Regions from separate parts of the Thalassolituus sp. UBA6592 genome, predicted to be linked through region 1. Evidence: predicted binding sites of a transcription regulator. Region 1 holds the regulator's gene; each other region holds the start of a gene.
What was found. The regulator sigma-54, encoded in region 1, starts transcription at its own class of promoters, with help from an activator protein. The targets are predictions, from matches to a motif close to TGGCACNNNNNTTGCTNT.

Region 1 (7,787 bases):
TATGATGGTGCTGACCGTTGCGCTGGTGATTATGTTCCTGGTGAACTACCGCAGCGGCACTCTTGGCCGTTTTTCCGGTCTGTTACTGACAGCCAGTTTTATTGGTTACATGTCGTCTTTATATTTTATGGCAAGCTAATGACTACCAATTTTGATTTTGATTTTCTGCAATCCGCCCGTCGCACCATAACCCTGGAGCAGGAAGCGATCGGGCACCTGATCGACCGTCTGTCCACAGATTTCGCCATCGCCTGCAAACTCATCCTCGAATGTAAAGGCCGTGTGGTGGTTACCGGCATGGGGAAATCCGGCCACATCGGCACCAAAATGGCCGCCACTCTGGCCAGCACCGGCACGCCGGCATTTTTTGTTCATCCGGGCGAAGCCAGTCACGGTGATATGGGCATGATCCAGCCGGAAGACGTGGTCATCGCGCTGTCGAATTCCGGTGAAAGCAGCGAAGTAACCAGCCTGCTACCACTGTTCAAACGCCTCGGCACGCGCCTGATCAGCATGACCGGTAAACCGGAATCAACACTGGCCACCGCAGCTGACGCGCATCTGGATACTGGTGTTGAACAGGAAGCCTGCCCGCTGAATCTGGCACCAACCTCCTCTACCACCTGTGCTCTGGTGGTTGGCGATGCCCTGGCTGTGGCTCTGCTCGAAGCCCGCGGCTTCACCGCCGAAGACTTTGCCTTCTCTCATCCAGGTGGTTCACTGGGCCGTCGTCTGCTGCTGAAAGTCGAAGACATCATGCACGCCGGCGCCGAACTGCCAGTCGTCGAACCAGCAACGACGCTCTCTGAAGCCCTGCTGGTCGTGACGTCCAAAGGTCTGGGCATGACAACCGTGCAGCTGGATGGCCAGATGCAGGGGATTTTCACCGACGGTGACTTACGTCGCGCCATCGACAACGGTGTAAATATTCACACCGCCACCATGGCAGACGTTATGACCTATGGCGGTAAAAGCACCACGCCAAAAACCCTGGCAGCCGAGGCCCTGAAGCTCATGGAAGACAACAAAATTAACGCTCTGGTGGTTAAGGAAGGCGACAAAGCCGTTGGCGTTATCAATATGCACGACCTGCTGCGAGCGGGCGTGATCTGATGCGTAAGCGCTGGTTGCTGCTGATCATCACGGCATTTTTCGGCCTGGCTCTGCTGGCAGTAGATCGCTACACCAGTGAACTGACACCAGCCGGAGCTGATCAGGCTGATAACGAGCCGGATTACTACGGTGAGAAGCTGATCAGCCGCCAGTACAGCGACGAAGGTATTCAGTCGCAGAAATTCACTGCAGACAGCTCCAGCCACTATCCGGGTATCGGCAACACCTATTTCAGTCAGCCGGAATTTACCGTGCTCGACGAAGAGGGTTCGCAATGGCTGATCTCTGCGGTTGAAGGCACCATGACAGATGCGGATAAAACCCTGCAGCTGATCAATGACGTAAAAATCCGCCCGCTCGACACTGCAGCCAATCATAATCTGCTGATCCGCACTGAGCGCCTGACATACCACCACAGCACCGGCATCGCCGAAACCGATCAGCTCGTCACCATTACCAGTGACCGCGCCAACATGACGGCCGTTGGTATGCGCATGGACGTTCCGGCTCAACATATCCGCTTTAATGCAGAGGTTAACTCACGTTATGAACCTTAAGTCTCTGACCGCTCTTCCCTTCTCTCTGCTGCTGGCGATTCTGACATCAGCGGCTCAGGCCTTGCCGGAAGACGAACAACAGGAACTGGTTATCCGCTCCCAGCAGGCGGAAATGGATCGCCGTACCGGTGTCGTGATTTATCAGGGTAATGTCATTCTTACTCAGGGTACGCTTAAGATCGAAGCCGACCGGCTGGAAATCCTGCATGAAGGCAACGTATTAAAAAGCGCCGTCGCCGATGGTAAACCGGCACGTTACCAGCAGCAGATTAATGTCGGTAAGCCAGTCACTTACGCCAATGGTAAGCGCATTGAATATCTGAGCGATCAGCGTGAAGTAATCATCACCGGAGACGCCAATCTGAAACAGGGTGGCGATCAGTTCAGCGGTCAGCGCCTGACTTACGATATGAATGCCGAGACGGTCAAAGCCAACGGTGGCACCAGCACAGTTAAAGAAGGCGAAGAAAAGCCGGAAGACTCCCGGGTACGGATGGTGATCCAGCCTAAGAAAGACGATAACGCCGCGGAATCATCCGGCAATAACGCGGAGCCGTCCGGCAACAGCACTGAGCAATCCGGAAGCAGCCAATGAAAACACTGAAGGCAGAACATCTGGCCAAAAGCTACAACGGCCGTGAAGTAGTCAAAGACGTGTCCATGGAAGTCAGCAGCGGCCAGATCGTCGGCCTGCTGGGTCCGAACGGTGCGGGTAAAACCACCTGCTTTTATATGATCGTCAACCTGGTACAGGCCGATAAAGGCACGATAACCATCGACGGCGAAGACATCAGTCACCTGCCAATGCATGGCCGGGCACGCAAAGGTATCGGCTATCTGCCGCAGGAAGCTTCCATCTTCCGCAAGCTCAGTGTGTCAGACAACATACTGGCCATTCTGGAAACCCGCAAAGACCTCAACCGCAAACAGCGTCTGGAGCGTCTGGAAGGCCTGCTCGACGAGTTCAACATCCAGCATATCCGCGACAGTCTGGGCATGGCCCTGTCCGGCGGCGAACGCCGGCGGGTGGAAATTGCCCGCGCTCTGGCCGCCGAACCGTCCTTTATTTTGCTCGATGAGCCTTTCGCCGGGGTTGACCCAATTTCCGTAGCTGACATCATGGACATTATCCGTCAGCTGAAAGCGCGCGGAATTGGTGTACTGATTACCGACCACAATGTGCGGGAAACCCTCGCCATCTGTGAAAAAGCTTACATCGTCGGTGGCGGTCACATTATTGCAGAAGGAAATGCCGACGAAGTACTCGCCAGCGAACAGGTACGTAAAGTGTATCTGGGGGAGGACTTCCGCCTCTGATCAGAGCAGCGAATGGATTCAGATACGCAGGAGGATACTCCTGTGCAGTGGGACTGGCCCAACCTGAAGTGACCAACAAATCAGGTTGTGGGTTCCCGGCCTTGGCGTATAATGCACAGATTGTGCCGACTATGGGTAAGTACTGAACTCTATGAAAGCGTCTCTTCAGTTAAAGATGGGTCAGCAACTGACCATGACCCCTCAGTTACAGCAGGCAATCCGTCTGCTGCAGCTCTCTACCCTTGACCTCCAGCAGGAGATTCAGGAGGCACTGGACGCCAATCCTATGCTGGAAATGGAAGAGCACGAGGGTGACGATACAGCGGATCACTCCTCTATGGAGGTGTCCGAGAGCAAAACAGAAGTTACTTCCAAAGACGATTCCGATACTCCGGAACTGGACGAACAATGGTCCCAGGAACAACTGCCGGACGATCTGCCGGTAGACAGCCAGTGGGACGATACCTATCAGGCAACAGCCGGTGTTTCTTCCGGCAACAGCAACGCCATCGACGACGACTTCGATTACGATTCCCGCCACGCCTCCACTGAAAATCTGCAGGATCACCTCGAGTGGCAGCTTAACCTGACACCAATGTCCGACGCTGACCGCGAAATCGCCACCATGCTGATTGATGGCGTGGACGACGATGGTTACCTGCACACCACCATTGAAGATGTGGTGGAAAGCATGGACCCGGAACTGGAAATCGAAGAAGAAGAAGTTCTGGCCGTCCTGCATCGCCTGCAGCAGTTTGATCCGGCCGGTGTTTTTGCCCGCGATCTGCGTGAATGCCTGTTGCTGCAACTGGCGCAGCTGGCACCGGAAACCGAATGGCTGAAAGAAGCCCGGCTGGTAATCAGTGACTACATCGAATTACTCGGCAGCCGCGATTACCAGACCCTGATGCGCAAGACCCGTCTGCGCGAAGATGATCTGAAATCTGTACTGTGCCTGATTAAAGAACTGAACCCGAAACCCGGTGCCGGCGTCAGTGGTGAACAGGCAGAATACGTTGTGCCGGATGTGATCGTGCGTAATGTGCGCGATGAATGGCGGGTCGAACTGAACCCCGACATCGCACCCAAACTGCGGGTGAATGCGGATTACGCTGCACTGGTGCGTCGTTCAGACAACAGCACAGATAATGCTTTCCTGCGTGATCACCTGCAGGAAGCGCGCTGGTTTATCAAAAGTCTGCAAAGCCGCAATGAAACCCTGCTGAAAGTGGCCACCAAAATTGTTGAGTATCAGATCGACTTCTTCGAAGAAGGTGAAGAAGCGATGAAACCTCTGGTGCTGCACGATATTGCCGAAGCGGTTGGCATGCACGAATCGACGATTTCCCGTGTGACCACACAGAAATACATGCACACCCCGCGTGGTATTTTTGAACTCAAGTACTTTTTCTCCAGTCATGTCAGCACAGATGGCGGCGGCGAATGCTCGTCCACTGCTATCCGCGCCATGATCAAAAAGCTGATTTCAGAAGAAAATGCCCGTAAACCACTCAGTGATAACAAAATCGCAACTATGCTTGGAGAACGCGGTATTCAGGTTGCACGACGCACCGTAGCCAAGTACCGTGAAGCTATGTTGATTCCACCTTCAAATGAACGTAAACAGCTGATTTAGAACACTGAATTTAATCCTGAAGCTGATTAAATAGTAAAAAACAGAACCAGCACACAAGGAGCCTGGAAATGAAGATCAATATCAGCGGTCACCATGTAGAAATTACCGAAGCCCTGCAGAGTCATGTCGACGACAAGATGTCGAAGCTGACCCGCCACTTCGACAACATCACCAATGGTCAGGTTACTCTCACTGTGGTGAAAGGGCGCATGACAGCAGAAGCAACCGTCCACGCCAGTGGCACAGATCTGAACGCCAGTGCAGAAGGCGACGATATGTACGCCGCCATTGATCAGATGGTAGAAAAGCTGGATCGTCAGCTTCTTAAACACAAAGAAAAACTGGTAGCACGTCAGAAAGGTCAGGGCTGATTTTTTATGGAACTGAGTATCGGCGACATTCTTACGCCAGAACGCGCATTAATTAATGTAGAAGTCTCCAGCAAGAAAAAACTGCTGGAGTTTCTGTCTGGCTTTGTTGCCGAGCAGCTCAGTGACTGCTCAGCCGACGATATTTTCGACAGCCTGCTCAGCCGCGAGCGGTTGGGCAGCACCGGCATTGGGGAAGGCATTGCCATTCCCCATTGCCGTCTGCGCCAGTGCACTCAGGCCATCGGCATTCTGTTGCGCCTGGCCGAACCTGTGGACTACGACGCCATCGATCAGAAACCGGTCGATCTGGTTTTTGCTCTGTTAGTGCCGGAAGAAGCCACCGAAGAACATTTAAAAGTACTGGCCATGCTGGCCAGAAACTTCAGCGAAGCGGGTTACCGGGAAGCCCTGCGCAATGCCCCGGACGCTAAATACCTCTATCAACGGGCGCTCGCCAGCGCTTAACCCAGGGATATGGAGATAACCGATGCGCCTGGTAGTCATCAGTGGACGTTCAGGATCAGGTAAATCCAGCGCACTGCACGTGCTCGAGGATCAGGGCTTTTATTGTATAGATAACCTGCCCATCTCCATGCTTCCGACTCTGGTCACCCAGACCGAAAGTGAAGAAAAGCTGTCCCGGGTGGCCGTCAGTATCGACGCCCGCAACCTGCTTCACGCCTTCGATAACATCGACGAAATCCTGCACCAGCTGCCCAATGATGAATACCGCCTGGATGTCATCTATCTGGATGCCAGCGAAGAAGTTCTGCTGCAGCGCTTCAGCTCCACCCGGCGTAAGCACCCACTGACCAGCCCACACCTGTCGCTGGCGGAAGCCATTGATCAGGAAAAAGAACTGCTCGACCCCATCGCCAATCTGGCGGATCTGACCCTCGATACTACCAATATGTCGGTACACGAGCTGCGCAGTCAGATCAAAATGCGGGTCGCAGACAAATCCAGCAACGATATCGCCATTCTGTTTGAATCCTTCGGCTTCAAACACGGTATTCCCATCGATGCCGATTATGTTTTTGATGTGCGCAACCTGCCGAATCCCTATTGGGACCCGGGCCTGCGTGCACACACAGGGCTGGAACAGCCAGTGATTGAATTTCTTGGCAACGAGCCACAGGTGGCGCTGATGAAAGACGATATTGCCGGTTTCATCCGTCGCTGGCTGCCGGCCTTTATCGAGGCAAACCGCAGTTATATGACCATCGCCATCGGCTGCACCGGTGGCCAACACAGATCCGTTTATGTCGCCGAGCGATTGAAAGAGGAATTCGCTGATCTGTACAGCAATGTGCAGATCCGCCACCGCGAGCTGAGCAACCAGGAGTCCTGATGATTAAAACCCAGCTGACCATTATCAATAAACTGGGCCTGCATGCCCGGGCTGCCGCCAAACTGGTGTCGACTGCCTCGGCCTTTTCCAGTCAGGTAAAAGTCGGCTATCCGGAGCGTATGGTTGACGGTAAAAGCATCATGGCGGTGATGATGCTGGCCGCCAGTAAAGGTACCGTTCTGGAACTGCACGCCGAAGGTAACGATGCGGAGGCTGCGGCGGAAGCCATCACCGATCTCATCAACCGCCGCTTCGACGAGGAAGAATAGGTTTTAAAACAATTAATTACACGCATTCTTGCGAGTAGTTTCATGGTATCTGTTGTCTGACCCGGATACACTCTCAGTTCATATAACCCGCCCCGGAACAAGGTACGATGGCAGAGCAAAGCGAACGCGCCCGGACAAAACTGCACAGTCTTAACGCAGCTCTTGAGAGCGGCGCGATGACGCAGGTCCGCCGTATCCTGAACTCGGGTCTGGCGCCGGTTGATATTGCCCACCTGATTGAATCCTCACCGCCTAAGGCGCGTAAGATTCTGTGGGAGATGGTCGACAAGGAACTGGAAGGTGAAGTACTGCAGAATCTGAGTGAAGAGCTGCAGGGTCACTTCCTGAGCGATATGAGCGCCGAAGAAGTCGCCGATATCGCCTCCGAGCTCGACACCGATGACGTCGCCGATATGCTGCAGGCGCTGCCGGAACGTGTGACCCAGGAAGTTCTGGAGTCCATGGACCAGCAGGACCGGGATCGCCTCGAGTCAGTACTGGGTTATGCCGAGGACAGTGCCGGTGGTCTGATGAACACCGACACCATCACCATCCGTCCGGACATCACTCTGGATGTGGTGCTGCGCTATCTGCGCCGCCACAAATCCCTGCCCGCCATGACGGATAACCTGCTGGTCGTCAGCCGTAACAACGAATTTATCGGTACCCTGGCCATCAGCAAACTGCTGGTCAGTGACCCGCATCAGACCGTGCGGGAAGTGATGAGTACAGACGCCAAAATCATTCCTGCCACCATGCATGACAGCGACGTTGCCAAACTGTTCGAGCGCCACGATCTGGTATCCGCTCCGGTTGTCGACGACGATGGCGTGCTGGTTGGCCGGATCACCATCGATGACGTGGTTGACGTTATCCGCGAAACTGCGGACCACTCACTGATGAGTATGGCCGGTCTGGACGACGAAGAAGACACCTTCGCTCCGGCCCTGAAAACCAGTCGCCGCCGTGCGGTATGGCTGGGTATTAACCTGCTGACCGCGCTGGCAGCCTCCGCCGTGATCGGCATGTTCGACGAAACCATCGAAAAAGTTGTCGCACTGGCTGTACTGATGCCGATTGTTGCCAGTATGGGCGGTATTGCCGGCAGTCAGGTACTGACCCTGGTGATCCGTGGCCAGGCACTGGGACACCTCAGCGGCAGTAACTTCCGCT
Region 2 (7,787 bases), on a different contig from region 1:
TGTTATCGAAACATATCTGCCTGGTGGCAGCGTTTAACCATATGCATATTTTTGTCGATCCGACGCCGGATTCCGCCAGCAGTTATGAAGAACGCAAGCGGCTGTTCGAGCTGCCACGCTCCAGCTGGGATGACTATAACCGTGAATTAATTTCCAAAGGCGGTGGTATTTTCCTGCGCTCGGCCAAGCGCATCAATATCTCGCCGGAAATGAAAAAATGCTTCGACATCAGCGAAGATCATCTGCAGCCGGCGGAACTGATCAGTGCGATTCTGAAGGCGCCGGTTGATCTGATCTGGAATGGTGGTATCGGTACCTACATTAAAGGTTCTGCGGAACGGCATTCACAGGTGGGTGATAAAGCCAACGACAGCCTGCGGATTAACGGCAGTGAAGTCCGTGCCAAAGTCATTGGCGAGGGCGGTAACCTCGGGGTGACTCAGCTGGGCCGGATCGAGTTCGGCCTCAATGGCGGGGCGTCTTATACCGACTTTATCGATAACGCCGGTGGCGTTGACTGTTCTGACCACGAAGTGAACATCAAAATTATGCTTAACGATGTGCTCGACAGTGGTGACCTGACGCGTAAACAACGCAATCAGATCTTTATGGATCAGACCGATAACGTCGCTGCGCTGGTGCTGAATAATAACTACCGTCAAACCCAGGCCATTGCGTTAGCTTACCGTGACTGTCAGGTGCGGCTGGATGAATACGCACGGCTGATCCGGGAATACGAAGGGCAGGGTAAGCTCAACCGGGCGCTGGAATTCCTGCCGTCAGAAGACACGCTGCTTGAACGTAAAACGGCGGATCTGGGTCTTACCCGACCAGAATTATCAGTGCTGATTTCGTACACCAAAGCTGATCTGAAAGAGCAGCTTAACCGTCCGCAGATTAATGAAAACAGTTACATCGCCAATATTCTGGAAACTGCTTTCCCGCAGGGACTGGTGAAAGATTTCCACGAACCTCTGTATCGCCACCGTCTGCGCGGTGAAATCATTGCCACCCAGCTGGCCAATGATCTGGTTAATTACATGGGTATCACCTTTGTGAACCGCCTGCATGATTCTACCGGCGCGACCATCTGTGATATTGCCGCAGCCTATACCACGGCGCGGGATATCTTCTGTCTTGATCAGCACTGGCAGGCCATCACGGCGCTGGACTATCAGATCACCACTGAGCTACAGGAAGACATGATGGTCGATCTCATGCGCCTGGTGCGTCGCGCTGCACGCTGGTTCCTGCGTAACCGTCGCGCCAATATGGATATCAAGGCCGAGGTCGAGCGCTTCCGTCCGGCGGTGGGCAGTATTGCTGCTAAGCTCGGGCAGATGCTTAAAGGTTCTGCCTATGATCGCTGGCAGGCAACCTACCAGCAGCGTATGGACGCCGGCGTGCCGGAGGAGTTGGCGGCAGTGACCGCCGGTGCTGCCAACCTGTATTCCGCGCTGGGCATTATCGAGGCCGCGGATCTCACCGGGCGACCGATTGATCAGGTAGCGCAGGCTTATTTTGAAATGGGTGAGCACCTGTCACTGAACTGGTTTATGCAGCAGGTCAACGCGCTGGCGTCAGTAACCCATTGGGAAGCGCTTGCGCGGGAAACCATGCGTGATGATCTGGACTGGCAACAGCGTGCGCTGACCGTGGGTATTCTCAATGGTCAGCTGGATGATGAGCCGCTGGAGCAGACCATCGAACGCTGGGAAAGCGAATATGAAAGCCTGATCGGTCGCTGGCAGAGCATGCTCAATGAGTTGAAGGCCACCGACACCGTGGGCTTCCCGATGGTCTCTGTGGCGCTCAGGGAGCTGCTGGATCTGGCCCAGGCCAGTCGGCACACCACTTCAGTGGATGATGAACTGCAGTAGCCGCCAGCCGAACCCCGTCAGGCCGTAAACAGCGACAGGCTGGCGATAGTACGCCAGCCTGTTTGCCGTTATCATCCGCCTTTTATAGCAATGCCGGTGGCGGACGAGAGTTTTGAGCAAAGCCATAGTGGTCGACCTTTCCATTTCTGCAGACGATTATCTGCGCTATTACAGTGGCAGCGTAAAACACGTGGTGGCGACCACCACAGATGGGCGCAATGCCCGTTTCCCGGCTAATGTGTTGCAGAAAGTCGTGGATCACAACGGCATATACGGACGCTTCCGCATCCATTTCTCCGATTCCGGCAAGTTTCTCAGCATTGAGCGGCTGGTTTAGGCTGCAAACAGTCCTGTGCCAAAGGTTTTCTGACCTGCAGCGCGCTTTTTCCTGCCAGCTGCTGCACTTTTTTCCGACCACCCGTCTACAGCAGCTTTGCTGTGACATATAATGCCGCCGGTTTTAAATACAGTTATCTGAGGTGGTTATGGATTGGTACAGCGTAAGTCGGGCATTGATGTTCCGTTTGCAGGGGGAAACTTCCCACGAACTGGGGCTGGATATGCTGGGCGCCGGTGAGCGTCTGGGCCTGCTGAAGTACCTTGCCCCTCAGGTCGCTGGTCTGCCGGTCACCGTGGCGGGAATCGATTTCCCTAATCCGGTTGGTCTGGCTGCCGGACTGGACAAGAACGGCGAATACATAGACGCGTTTGCGCGCCTGGGCTTCGGTTTTATCGAAATCGGCACGGTTACGCCTCGCCCTCAGCCGGGCAACCCGAAACCACGCCTGTTCCGCCTGCCGGAACGCCGCGCCATCATCAATCGCATGGGCTTCAACAACAAAGGTGTTGATTACCTGGTAGAGCGGGTAAAGGCCAGTCGATTTGACGGTGTACTGGGCATCAATATCGGCAAGAACTTTGATACAGCCGTGGAAGACGCCGCCTCTGACTACCTGAAGTGTCTCGATAAGGTCTACGAACACGCGACTTACGTTACCGTGAATATTTCCTCTCCCAACACTCCGGGGCTGCGTAACCTGCAGTTTGGTGACTCCCTGAAGTCTCTGCTCGATCCGATCAAGGAGCGTCAGCAGCAGCTGGCAGCCGAATGGGGCTACAAGCCTGTATTCGTGAAGATTGCCCCGGATATGGAAGACGAAGACGTTGTGATGGTGGCCGAGACTCTGGTGAACAGTGGCATCGACGGTGTTATCGCCACCAATACCACCTTGTCCCGCGATGGTGTGGAAGGTATCCGCCATGGTGATGAAGCTGGCGGCCTGAGTGGTGCACCACTGGAAGAGATGGCCACTGAAACAGTTTTACACCTGAGCCGCGCACTGGATGGCAAAATGCCGGTGATTGGCGTGGGCGGTATTCTTGATGGCGAAGGCGCTGCGGCGAAAATGCAGGCCGGTGCGGATCTGGTGCAGATCTACAGTGGCTTTATCTACCGTGGTCCGCAATTGATCGCTGAGGCCGTGGATGCCATTGCGGCATTACAGGCCAATGATTGAGATTGACTGAAACTGCAATAAAAAAGCCCCGCTGAAAAGCGGGGCTTTGCTTCCTTTGAGGGGAAGCGCTGGATTGGGCTTAATGGCCCGTGAAATCAGACTGCTATTTTATGAATACCAGAAACGCCGGTATAACCATCCCAGTTATCGGCGCGGCCAGAGCGCCAGCCTGCAAGCCAGGCGTCGCGGTATGAGCCCGGTGGGGCGAGATCTTTGGAACGGCGATCAACGCCGGCGCGGTAACCACGTGCAAAAGCTCTTTCCTGCATATCGCGTTTCTGTTTTTTCATAGAAAGCATCCTCGCTGGATTGTTTTTTGGATCAGCACTGCGCTGTGTGAACTGATCATTTAGAGAGTGGTGCGCCCGTCGGGTTCCGGAAAACGACACAGAGCGATGACAGGCGCACTATCATTTCTAACAAAGTGAGGCGGTCATTGTTAATTATTTATTACTTCTAAAAGACGCTTTTCTTACAGTCTTTGGCTATTTGACGAAACAGGCTTTATCGACATGCAAAACGAAACCCCGAACGCCGCAATGACTTTTCTGGCAGCCTGCCCAAAAGGCATCGAGCCGCTGTTAGCAGATGAAATCAACGGCTTAGGAGGGATAGTTGAACGGGAAACGCATCTTGGCGTGCACTGGCGTGGTGATATTGTTACCGCCTATCGTTTCTGTTTGTGGTCGCGTCTGGCCTCCCGCTTGCTGTTGCCTTTGCAGGAAAGTCAGGTAGACAGTGTCGATGACGTCTACAGAGTCGCCAATCTGGTGGACTGGCCGATGCTGTTCCCGGTGAAAGCCAGCTTCCGCATCGACTTCCACGGTCGGACCGATTACCTCAATAACACCCAGTTTGGCGCACAAAAGATCAAAGACGCCATCGTCGACCGCTTCCGGGAAGACCTTGGCGGGCGTCCTTCGGTCAGCAAAGATGCGGATATCCGTATCGAAGCTCAGCTGCGCAAAGGCAAGCTTTACCTTTATCTGAACCTGTCCGGAGACAGTCTGCACCGTCGTGGTTATCGCCTGCAGCCGGGCAAAGCGCCGCTGAAAGAAAACCTCGCTGCGGCCATTCTGATCCGTGCCGGTTGGCCCGAAATGGCCAAAGAAGGTAAGCACCTGGTGGACCCTATGTGTGGCTCCGGCACCCTGGTCATGGAAGCCGGCATGATCGCCGCGGATATTGCGCCGGGTCTGAACCGCCAGAAGTGGGGCTTTGATGAGTGGCTGGGGCACCGTCGAGATGTCTGGCTGGCGGAAGTGGAAAGCGCCCGTAAGCGTCGTACTGAAGGCCTGAATGCTATGAAGAACCGTCTTTATGGCTTTGATATTGATACTGGCCAGCTCAGTGCAGCGGCACACAACCTCAGCCGTTCTGCGCTGGCGGGTAAAGCGCACTTTGAAAAACGCGACATCGAAAATCTGCGCATTCAGCAGGATACCGTCGCAGATGGTGGTCTGGTGGTGTGTAACCCGCCTTATGGTGAGCGCCTCAGTGAACTGCCGCAGCTGGCGCCGCTGTATCAGAAATTCCACGATGCCACCATGAAACTGCCGGACTGGCGCCTGGCGGTATTTACCGGCAACGTCGATCTGGCAAAAAGCATCCGTCGTCCGCTGGATAAACAGTACAAGTTTATGAATGGCCAGATTCAGACCCGCCTGCTGGTGTTCGGTGCTGCCGATGAGCGTTCAGAACAGCCTCAGGTGAGTATGATCCGTGGTCCGGTAGAGGCTTTTGCCAACCGTCTGAAAAAGAACCTGAAACAGCTGAATAAATGGGCGAAGCGCGAGAATGTGCATTGTCTGCGTCTCTACGATGCGGATATTCCCGAATATGCTGTGGCGGTTGACCGTTACGAAGACTGGCTGCACGTGCAGGAATATGTACCGCCGAAATCTGTGGATGAGTCAAAAGCCGAGCGCCGCCTGCTGGATATTCTGGCAGTGTTGCCGGAGATTACTGAGATTCCGTCTGAGCGCATTGTGCTGAAGCGTCGTGAGCGTCAGAGCGGCCGTAAGCAGTATGAAAAGCAGAATACCGAGCAGCATTACTTCAATGTGCGCGAAGGGCAGGTACAGCTGCGCGTTAATCTGAAAGACTACCTGGATACCGGACTGTTTCTTGATCACCGTCCAACCCGTCTGTTTATTGCAGAGCAGGCTGGCGGCAAACGCTTCCTGAATCTGTTCTGTTACACCGCCACTGCCAGTGTGCACGCCGCCGCTGCCGGAGCATTCTGCACCAGTGTTGATATGTCGCGCACTTATCTGAACTGGGGGCGCGATAACTTCAGCGCTAACGATCTCGATCCACAGCGTCATGAATTTATCCAGGCAGACTGCCTGCAGTGGCTGGCCGATGCGGCGGAGGAGAACTTACCCGGACGCAGTAAAGGTTATGATCTGATCTTTATGGACCCGCCGACCTTCTCAAATTCCAAACGCATGGAAGGGGTGCTGGATATCCAGCGTGATCATGGGCTGTTGATCCAGCAGGCCATGGCTTGCTTGAATCCGGGTGGTCTGCTGATCTTTTCCACCAATTTACGCCGCTTTGAAATGGATATTGATGCACTAAATGAGTTCACAATTAAGGATGTAAGCTCAAAATCAGTGCCATTTGACTTCTCCCGTCGGCAGAATATTCATCACTGCTTCCACATCTCCCGTTAATACACCGGTTTTTGATCGCTTTCAGGGCCCGATGGCTCTGAAAGTGTGCAAAAGTACGGTTAAATATCCCACTGGTGAATTACAAAGATGACAATCCTGGTATGAAACCTGCTAATCAGCCTCGCGAAAATTAAATTCTGCACTGAAAGTGGGATTTTTATCAAGAAGAGCACCTGTATGGGTTGGACTTCCTGGGTGTTTTAAAAAAAGAAAACGAGAGGCTTACAGTGGATACTATTGACGTGAACAGCATTAACAGCGCAGTTGAGACGCTGATGCAAAGCGCCAACACCCTGTTTATTCTGCTTGGCGCCGCGATGGTGCTGGCAATGCATGCGGGTTTTGCATTCCTTGAGGTGGGTACCGTCCGCCATAAAAACCAGGTGAACGCGCTGGTTAAGATCATTACCGATTTTGGTGTTTCGACGCTGGCGTATTTCTTTATCGGTTATCAGATCGCTTACGGCGTTAACTTTTTTGGCAGCGCCTCTGAGCTGGTCGAAAACAACGGTTATGATCTGGTCAAATTCTTCTTCCTGCTGACCTTTGCTGCAGCGATTCCGGCGATTGTCTCCGGTGGTATTGCTGAGCGGGCAAAGTTTTATCCGATTCTGATTGCTTCAGCACTGACCGTAGCGTTTGTGTATCCCTTTTTCGAAGGCATGATCTGGAACGGTAACTATGGCTTCCAGAGCTGGCTGGAAAACAATTTTGGTGCTGGCTTCCATGATTTTGCCGGTTCGGTGGTCGTGCATGGTGTCGGTGGCTGGATCGCGTTCTCTGCAGTCTACCTGCTGGGTTCCCGTAATGGCCGTTACCGCGACGGCCGGGTGGTGGCGTTTGCGCCGTCCAATATTCCGTTTCTGGCACTGGGTTCCTGGGTACTGATCGTTGGCTGGTTCGGATTTAACGTCATGTCCGCGCAGACGCTGGATGGCATTTCCGGTCTGGTGGCAGTGAACAGTCTGATGGCTATGGTCGGTGGTACGATTGTCGCCATGCTGGTGGGCCGCAACGATCCGGGCTTTATTCATAACGGTCCGCTGGCGGGTCTGGTGGCAGTGTGTGCCGGTTCCGATATTCTGCATCCGGTTGGCGCTCTGGTTGTTGGTGGTGTTGCCGGCGCGCTGTTTGTGTTCGTGTTTACCGCTGCTCAGAATCGTTTTCCGCATTTTGACGATGTGCTGGGTGTATGGCCGTTGCATGGTCTGTGCGGTGCCTGGGGCGGGATCGCGGCTGGCATCTTCGGCACAGAAGCGTTTGGCGGCCTGGGTGGTGTCACCTTTATGGCTCAGCTGGTGGGTACGCTGGCGGGTATTCTGATCGCTGTGGTTGGCGGGTTTATCGTTTATGGTCTGATTAAAGCCGTATCCGGAATTCGTCTGTCGCAGGAGGATGAATTTAACGGTGCCGATCTGGCGATTCATAAAATCGCAGCAACTAATGAAGATTGAGTTGTGAAGACTGAATTGTGATGTTTGCGTTGTGATGGTTGAGAGTTAAGCGGCCATCATCCACAAAAAAGCGCCTTTAATGGCGCTTTTTTGTTTAATAAATCACCGTTTTTCAGAGCACGGCTTCAAAACATTCCAGCTGCGGTGGGCCCATATAAATGTCGCGGCGGCTGCCGGCATTGGCGTGGGCTTTGCGGAAGGCTTCGGAATGGGTCCAGTTTTCAAAATCCTGAGCGGATTCCCATACGGCGTGGGAAG
Region 3 (7,787 bases), on a different contig from region 1:
TTTACTTCAGAACCAACGTATTCGAAATCGAGTTTGACCACTGGCGCCCAGGCCTCAATCATGTCACTGAATACCTGGCTTAATACCAGCTGCACAACACGGACTTCGGTTGGCGTAAATTCCCGTCCTTCAATTTTTGCGTGGCGGCCATCACCACCAAAAAAGTTATCCACCAGCTTGAATACCAGCTTGGCATCCAGGATAAACAGTGCCGTCCCGCGCAACGGGCGCATTTTTACCAGATTAAGACTGGTCGGTACGTACAGGGTGTGTACGTACTCACCAAATTTCATAATCTGTACACCGCCAGACGCTACATCAGCACTGCGCCGTAAAAAGTTAAACATGCTGATGCGGGTGTAACGGGCGAAACGTTCGTTGATCATTTCCAGCGTTGGCATACGACCGCGCACAATGCGGTCGTTGCTGGTCAGGTCGTAGGACTTAACACCAGTCGCATCAATATTTTCTTCCGGCTCAATATCGCCGTCATCAACGCCGTGTAACAGCGCATCAATTTCATCCTGCGACAGTAAATCCTGCACGACTGGCCTTCCTCACTGCATCACAAAGTCGGTAAAGAGCACGGCTTCAACACCATCACTCTGACCGGTTTCACGTTTGATGATCTGAGCCAACGCGGCTGTCAGTTCATCCTGAAGTGCGATACGGCCTTCCGGCGTACGTAACGCATTAAAATCCTGCTCACCCAGAATGCGGATGATGTTGCTGCGAATCATCGGCTCATGCAGTGTCAGTGCATCCGCGATGGTTTGTTTTCTGGTCATCACTTCAATATTGGCCTGTAAAAATCTCTGCCGTGTTCCAACCTGAAAGCTGACAACAAATTCCGGTTTCAGAATGATGTACTGAGCCGGTATCTCCGGTTCTTCCACAACTTCTTCTACGGCTTCAGCACCTTCTTCTGCGGCAGCTTCATCGTCTCCCATAAAGAGAAAGAAATACGCCGCTCCGGCACCACCACCCAGCAGTAACAAGACAGCAATGATGATAATAATCAGTTTCTTTTTACCACCACCGGAAGAGCCTTCTTCCCCTTCCGCGCCACCATCTAATTTCAGATCCTGTTCTGCAGCCATATCAGACTTCTCCTGCTTACTGTCAATTTAGCAATAGCCGTGCCACCGATTTCCGTCAAAAATCCAACAGAACAAAAAACAACACAGCATTATCGGCGATCTGGCGCACCATCAAGGCTGGCGGGCTTTCGCGGTTATGAAAGAACCCGGACAACACGATGGAAACGTCCCAGTTACAGTTTAGAAGGTTCTCAGCAGGGCGCCGGGAATACGGCATAGAGGGTTAAGATTCGCTCAAAAAGCTGGGTTCCTGACGCGACAAGAAACAGGCGCTACAAAGAAAATGGCATGCCGAAGCAATTGGCGCAGAAAAGAAATTGAAGAGAACCAGAAGAAGGAGAACAGGGCCGGGTAAAGAGCATCTGTACCCGGCGCCTGCGGCAGACCTCGCCAACGATCAGGCGAAGGTATCCAGCAGCGAATTAACCGCCGAAACAACGCCGCGCGGCTCCTGCAATGATGATTCATCATCGGTTGTCAGGACACCGTCACTGCCATATTGATCATTACCATCACTGCCAGGCTGCCCGGACTGCTGTTGCGAAGAGCCGGACTGTGTGGATACATCAAATCCGCTGAGGGTCATCCCCTGCTGCGCCAGGGCATCACGTAGCCGCTGCGCATTGGCTTCAAGTACATCCCGAACCTGATTATTCTGTACCTGAACCTGCACGCTGGTCTGATCCTGATGAACCTGCAGCTTCAGCTCCATGCTGCCAAGCTCCGGCGGATCCAGCTGAATACGCGCTTCCTGAATTCCTTCAGCCACCATAGTGACGATACGACTGCCCAGAGCCGCACCCCACTTATTACCGTCACTGCCGAATTCCATGCGCTCACGCGCCAGCGTACGTTCTGTTTTCAGCAACTGATCATTGTTTACCTCCTGATCGGAGGTGGTAAACAGTTCAGCTGCCTCACTCTCACTGGTATCTGCCGGACTGCTGGCTGCCGCCAGAGCCGCCGTTTGCGCCGGATCAGCAGTGACTGCTGTCGTGTTATTCACAGGCTGCGCATTGGGCGCGGATGTCTGTGTGACGTTAAGCGGATTCAGCTGGGCCGTTTCGCGGCTGGACTTTTCTGTCACCGGGGTAAAAATCTCAGCGTCAGGATCCAGGCCGCTATCCTGATCGGTTTCTGTATCAGCGCTGTCTGCCGCCATCATATTTGCCGATGAATCAGCCGCTGATCTGCTCTTATCCATGCCTGCGGATTTATTTGCATCAGCACTGCGCGCCGGCGTTGCTGCCGCCGGGGCGGCTACGACCGCCGCTGCTAACACAGCACCAGAGGCATCGGTATCGGATTCATCTGTGGGCGTAGTAATCTGCAACGCTTCAATATCCGTCATCAGCCCGCCCTGCGCTAAGTCATCTGTATCAGTCTCAGCGGGTGAGAGGCTGCTGACCGGTATCGGCTTTTTGCCTTGCGCGATCTGCTCAAGTACAGAACGCAACTGATCGTCAGCGACAGCAGGATCCGTGAGATTGACTGCAGCGCCGGCAAGCGGCAGTGACGGCGGCAAGTGCTGGTCGTCCGGCGGCAAATTCTGTAACTCAGATAAACCTGCAGAAGCCAGATCGCCATCCGCTAATAAACCTGCCAGATCGTCTTCACTGAGGCCCAGATCCGCCAGCAACGTCGCAAACGAACCGTTGCCGGAATCCCCGGAAGTCAGCTCTGATGCCGGTGCATCGAGGTTCTGACCCAATGACATAAACAGATTAAGAATGGAGGAGTTTGATCCCATTGCGTTCATGCGTCGCTCCGTTAAGGATTGAATCCCGTGCCATCAGAGGCACCTTAATGGGTATAACGCAAACACCGGGCCAGATTGTATTCAGAACGAATAAAAAGACTGCGCCCCGCTCACAGCATTTGCTGCATCAGAGCCTTGACTGCATCATACTCCTGCTCAATGGCAGCAATTAACGAGGCAGTATTTTCCAGGCGGTTTTCACGCCCGGCGTTTTCCAGTTCATAACATAGTTTGGCAAGTGCTGCGGCTCCGATATTACTGCTGGCACCCTTAAAGCTATGGGCCAGTTCGCGCAGTGATTCGGCATTTCCGTCATCGCTTGCCTGATGAATGGCTGGCAGACGTGCTTCAGAGTCCTGCATATAGACCTGAATCAATTCACCAAACTCTTCTTCCATCACTTCACGCAGCATATCCAGCGCTTCGGTATCGAAATGATCAACCAGATCCGGCACAGTCAACTTCCTCCATCCTGTGTCTGCGGCCATCGTATCACCGCTTCAACCTGATTGCCTACGCCCAGATAGCGCAGGGAGCTACAGATGCTGTTAATCAGCGGGATGCCGCGCCCTGAGTAGTTATTATTCCCCGTACTGTTATCGCGGTTAAAGCCGATGGCAGCATGATCAAAGCCGCTGCCACTGTCTTCTATGCGCAGTGTCAGCTCACCACTGTGGCCATCTCCGTTGTGCTGCATATGAATACGCACATAACCGCCTTTCAGTTCTTTCAGCCTTTGTTCACGCTGCTGGTAATATTCCAGAAAGCCATTGGCTGATCGCTTCAGAGCGGAGTTCAGTTCCAGCACGCCATGTTCAAAGGCATTGGAAAATAATTCGGCGAATACGGTGTACAGCTGCCCGCCCATCTGCCGCAGTCCCGGCACTTCCATCATGATGTGCATCATCAATGGCATGGGGTTAAAGTTTTTCAGACTGTCCGGCCCCAGTTCATAAGTCATTACCCAGTCTACCGGGCCGGATACCGGACCGGCGGACACTTCCATTATCACGTCACGATAGTCTTCCTGCTCAACCATGGTTAATTCCAGCAGGGTCGTATCATCATCCTGATCATTGCCTTGCAGAAAATCCGACAGCGTACTCTGAATACCATCAAACACGTCTTCCGGCCGCTCTGACTGGGTGAATACATTGCGCAAGCGTTCTTCGCCGAACATCTCGCCATCCGGATTACGCGCTTCCTGAATACCATCCGACCAGAGAAACAGACGATCGCCCGGGTTTACCTGGATTTCCTGCAGATTATCGGAAAACTTTTCATTGCTCAGAACACCTAATGGCAGATTGCTCGACGACAGCGTCTCAACTGCCAGAGTATCGCCCCGCAGCAGGAAGCAGTCGGGCAGCCCGCCCATCCAGATCCCCATGGATTTACGGTCAATATCAAGATCCACAACAGCTGCACAGCAGAAAAAACCGACCGGCAAAATCCCCTTAAGCTTAAGGTTCATTTCGCGCAGAATATCCGGTATACCAAAGCCTTTCGCCGTCATACCGTAAAATATTTCGGCCAGCGGCATGGCACCGATAGCTGCCGGTAAGCCGTGGCCTGTAAAATCACCCAACAGCACGTGCATCCCACCCGCCGGTTTATGAGCGGCCAGCAGCACGTCGCCGTTAAATACCGCCAGTGGCGACAACATGTAACGGATATTCGGCGACGACAGACAGCCGGCGTGAGCAACATTATCAAACACCGCTTTGGCGACATGCTGCTCATGCATCAGATGTTCATTGTTCTGGGCAATGGTATCGCGCTGCTTCTGCAGCGTGCGGTTCATGTCCCGCATGCGATAGAAGGAATTGATCTTCGCCTGCAGAATGATGTGGTTGTAGGGTTTGGACAGAAAGTCGTCACCGCCGGATTCCAGACAGTCGGCAAGACTCTGAGCATCCGTCAGCGAGGTAAGAAAAATGACAGGAACAAAATCTTCGCCGGCCAGGGTTTTAATCTGACGCGCAGCTTCGCGTCCTCCCATGACCGGCATCATAACGTCCAGAAGTACGATATCGGGCTGATGCTGCTCAAACGCTTCTATGGCAAGGGCACCATTTTCCGCTTCAAACACCTGATATCCCTGATTGCGGACAATCCGCGACAAAACCATCCTGTCGATCTGATTATCATCCGCAATCAGTACTTTGATGCTATCCATACTGCTCTGGACTTAATGAATCTGAAACAGCTGTTCGAAGTTCGAAATCGTCAGAATCTTACGCACATCCTGATTGCAGTTAACGATCTGCACGTTGGCGTTATCGCCCCCGGCAAAATCACGCAACAACAACAACATGCCCAATGCAGAGCTGTCGAGATAAGATGTTTTGCCGAGATCAACGACAAAACTCTTTACATCCGCTGCCGTGTTCTCGTAAGCGTCACGGAAATCCTGATGTGCGCTGAAATCAAAGCGCCCATCCACCTTAATGGTCAGTTCCCGTCCGTCGCCTGCGAGTGATGCCTGTACACCCATCGAATATTCTCCATAAATTTCAGTAAGCTAAGCAGCCTGTCAGCATGCCCGCCTCATCTCACTTTTATAGTTTTAGCACAAAGCACAGGAAAGTCATGGCCAACGCACCTTTATATTGCTTCTTTGAGCATAGCTGCCGCAATTTTACTGAGAGGCAGAATCTGATCAGCCGCTTCCAGGTCAACAACCGCCTTAGGCATCCCCCAGACCACGCTGCTGGCTTCATCCTGTACCAGAGTAACCGCACCTTCATCGTGACGGCGTTTCATCGCCATAGCGCCATCAGCGCCCATACCCGTTAGCATGACAGTTACCAGCTTTTTGCAATCCACGTACTTTGCCAGTGAGTCAAACATCACTTCAACAGACGGACGGTGGCGATTGACCTTCTCTGCATCCGACAGCACGCAATACAGGCTCTGCCCTTCTTTACGGAAGGTCAGATGAAAATCTCCGTGGGCGATAATCACCCGGCCTGGCTTCACTTCCAGACCATCACAGGCTTCGCGCACATCCATCGCCAGACTTCGGTCAAGACGGGTAGCCAGAGAAGCACTGAATACCGGCGGGATGTGCTGAGTGATTACGATCGGCGGACAGGTGGATGGCACCGTACTGAGTAACTCGCGGATCGCTTCCGTGCCGCCGGTAGAAGACCCTACTGCGATCATTTTGCTGTATTTAGCGTCAGGCTGTGGTGCCGGGTTAACCCGCAGGTTCTTCTTACCTGCTATTGGCTGAACCCGGGCGTTTGCCGCCATACGCACCTTCTCTATCAGTCGGCCGGCAAACTTATGATAACTGGCTTCATCCTGTGCCGTGGGCTTGGCAATATAATCAATCGCCCCCATTTCCAGAGCATCCAGCGTTGCTGGCGCCCCGGCCTCCGTCAGGGTCGAAACCATGACTACCGGCATAGGCCGGAGACGCATCAGGTTATTGAGAAACTGCAGCCCATTCATTTTGGGCATTTCAACATCCAGCGTCAGCACGTCAGGATTCAGCTGTTTAATTTTTTCCCTGGCAATAAAAGGGTCGGCGGCCATCCCGACCACCTCGATATCCGGGGAATTCTCAAAGACCTCACTGAGCATTTTGCGCATGAGGATCGAATCGTCGACAATCAGAAGACGAATTCTGGTATCCATACGAACCTCCGGTACCTAGAACAAGTCAATGCTGCCAGCGTCAGAAACCGAAGGCTTGGCCATTTCTTTCTGGTACGCGACTTCACGTTTAATAATTGTATCGTTCTGCAGTTGTTTGATCCTTCTGACTTTGACCGATCCGGTATCGGGGAAATAAAGCACTTTACGCGCGAATTCATCACCAAGGTCGGATGCCATTACGCTCAGGCCTTCGTTCTGCAGATAATTGTAGGCGAACAGAATATTTCTCTGACCAATATCGGTCATCGATGCGATCATCTGACCGCCACCGAACAGCTTCACTTCCAGATTCTCCCGACGCCCACCGCGCTTAAGAATTTCGTTGATCAGATACTCCATGGCCCAGTTACCGTAACGGGACGCATGCGTAGAAGGATTACTGCCCCAGACATCGGATGAATGCTCACCCTGCTCCGGTAACATAAAATGATTCATACCACCGATACCGCGAACACGATCACGGATACAGGCAGAAATACAGGACCCCAGAACGGTAACAATCATTTCACCGTGGGTGGACACATAAAATTCCCCCGGCAGAATCTTGGCCGCCCAGACTTTATGGATGTTGTCCCAGTAACGATTTACATGTTCAAAACCAGAGCTGGCCGGCGGTTGAACCGGCCGCGGTGCATCATGAATACTCATCGTGCCTTCCGGTAAATTGTTTGCCCCAGAGAATCAAAGCGATCACTGATACCTGACAGGTTTTCTGAGTGCCCGATCATCAGATGAGCACCGTCCGGCATCATATCGGCAATACGTTTAAACAGAACTTTCTGGGTATCTTTATTAAAATAAATGACGACATTCCGACAAAAAACGATGTCGAACGGCCCTTTCATCGGCCAGTTTTCCAGCAAATTCAGGCGCTTGAAGTGCACCATGTCGCGCAACTCGTCCTTAACCTGAATGGACCGTCCGTCTTTATTGACGCGGAAATATTTCTTCAGGATGTCTTCGCTCAGGCCGTCGGCTCCCGACATGGAATAGACACCATTACGCCCTGTCTCAAGTACGTTTGAATCCAGGTCCGTGGCCAGAATCTTGATATCCCAATCAGAAGGAAAGCCCGCCTGTTTAATGGTAATGGCGATCGAGTATGCTTCCATTCCGGTTGAAGAGCCTGCAGACCAGATACGCAGACGCTTACTGTCCTTGCGGGCGAAACGCAGAGCTGGCAGAAGCTCATCACGCAGGAAGCGAAAGTGATGTGATTCGCGAAAAAACGAAGTCAGGTTGGTTGTCAGCGAATTAATAAA

Region 2: the regulator sigma-54 is predicted to act here: its motif matches at 6,173-6,190, upstream of B2Z72_RS18535 (ammonium transporter).
Region 3: the regulator sigma-54 is predicted to act here: its motif matches at 2,915-2,932, upstream of B2Z72_RS16665 (flagellar hook-length control protein FliK).

Annotation. Positions count from the first base shown of each region.
Region 1 covers NZ_DJIO01000146.1:19,380-27,166, forward strand. The annotation lists gene B2Z72_RS14525 (calcium/sodium antiporter) at 1-139, shown strand, start outside; gene B2Z72_RS14530 (KpsF/GutQ family sugar-phosphate isomerase) at 139-1,113, shown strand; gene lptC (LPS export ABC transporter periplasmic protein LptC) at 1,113-1,670, shown strand; gene lptA (lipopolysaccharide transport periplasmic protein LptA) at 1,660-2,265, shown strand; gene lptB (LPS export ABC transporter ATP-binding protein) at 2,262-2,987, shown strand; gene B2Z72_RS14550 (RNA polymerase factor sigma-54) at 3,139-4,623, shown strand; gene hpf (ribosome hibernation-promoting factor, HPF/YfiA family) at 4,692-4,994, shown strand; gene ptsN (PTS IIA-like nitrogen regulatory protein PtsN) at 5,001-5,459, shown strand; gene rapZ (RNase adapter RapZ) at 5,482-6,345, shown strand; gene B2Z72_RS14570 (HPr family phosphocarrier protein) at 6,345-6,614, shown strand; gene mgtE (magnesium transporter) at 6,722-7,787, shown strand, end outside.
Region 2 covers NZ_DJIO01000184.1:38,287-46,073, forward strand. The annotation lists gene B2Z72_RS18510 (NAD-glutamate dehydrogenase) at 1-1,880, shown strand, start outside; gene B2Z72_RS18515 (DUF2835 domain-containing protein) at 1,993-2,217, shown strand; gene B2Z72_RS18520 (quinone-dependent dihydroorotate dehydrogenase) at 2,366-3,397, shown strand; gene rmf (ribosome modulation factor) at 3,493-3,687, opposite strand; gene rlmKL (bifunctional 23S rRNA (guanine(2069)-N(7))-methyltransferase RlmK/23S rRNA (guanine(2445)-N(2))-methyltransferase RlmL) at 3,910-6,075, shown strand; gene B2Z72_RS18535 (ammonium transporter) at 6,318-7,529, shown strand; gene B2Z72_RS18540 (antibiotic biosynthesis monooxygenase family protein) at 7,642-7,787, opposite strand, start outside.
Region 3 covers NZ_DJIO01000165.1:2,014-9,800, forward strand. The annotation lists gene fliM (flagellar motor switch protein FliM) at 1-545, opposite strand, end outside; gene B2Z72_RS16660 (flagellar basal body-associated FliL family protein) at 558-1,100, opposite strand; gene B2Z72_RS16665 (flagellar hook-length control protein FliK) at 1,498-2,859, opposite strand; gene B2Z72_RS16670 (Hpt domain-containing protein) at 2,970-3,314, opposite strand; gene B2Z72_RS16675 (ATP-binding SpoIIE family protein phosphatase) at 3,317-5,038, opposite strand; gene B2Z72_RS16680 (STAS domain-containing protein) at 5,051-5,356, opposite strand; gene B2Z72_RS16685 (protein-glutamate methylesterase/protein-glutamine glutaminase) at 5,467-6,504, opposite strand; gene cheD (chemoreceptor glutamine deamidase CheD) at 6,520-7,173, opposite strand; gene B2Z72_RS16695 (CheR family methyltransferase) at 7,170-7,787, opposite strand, start outside.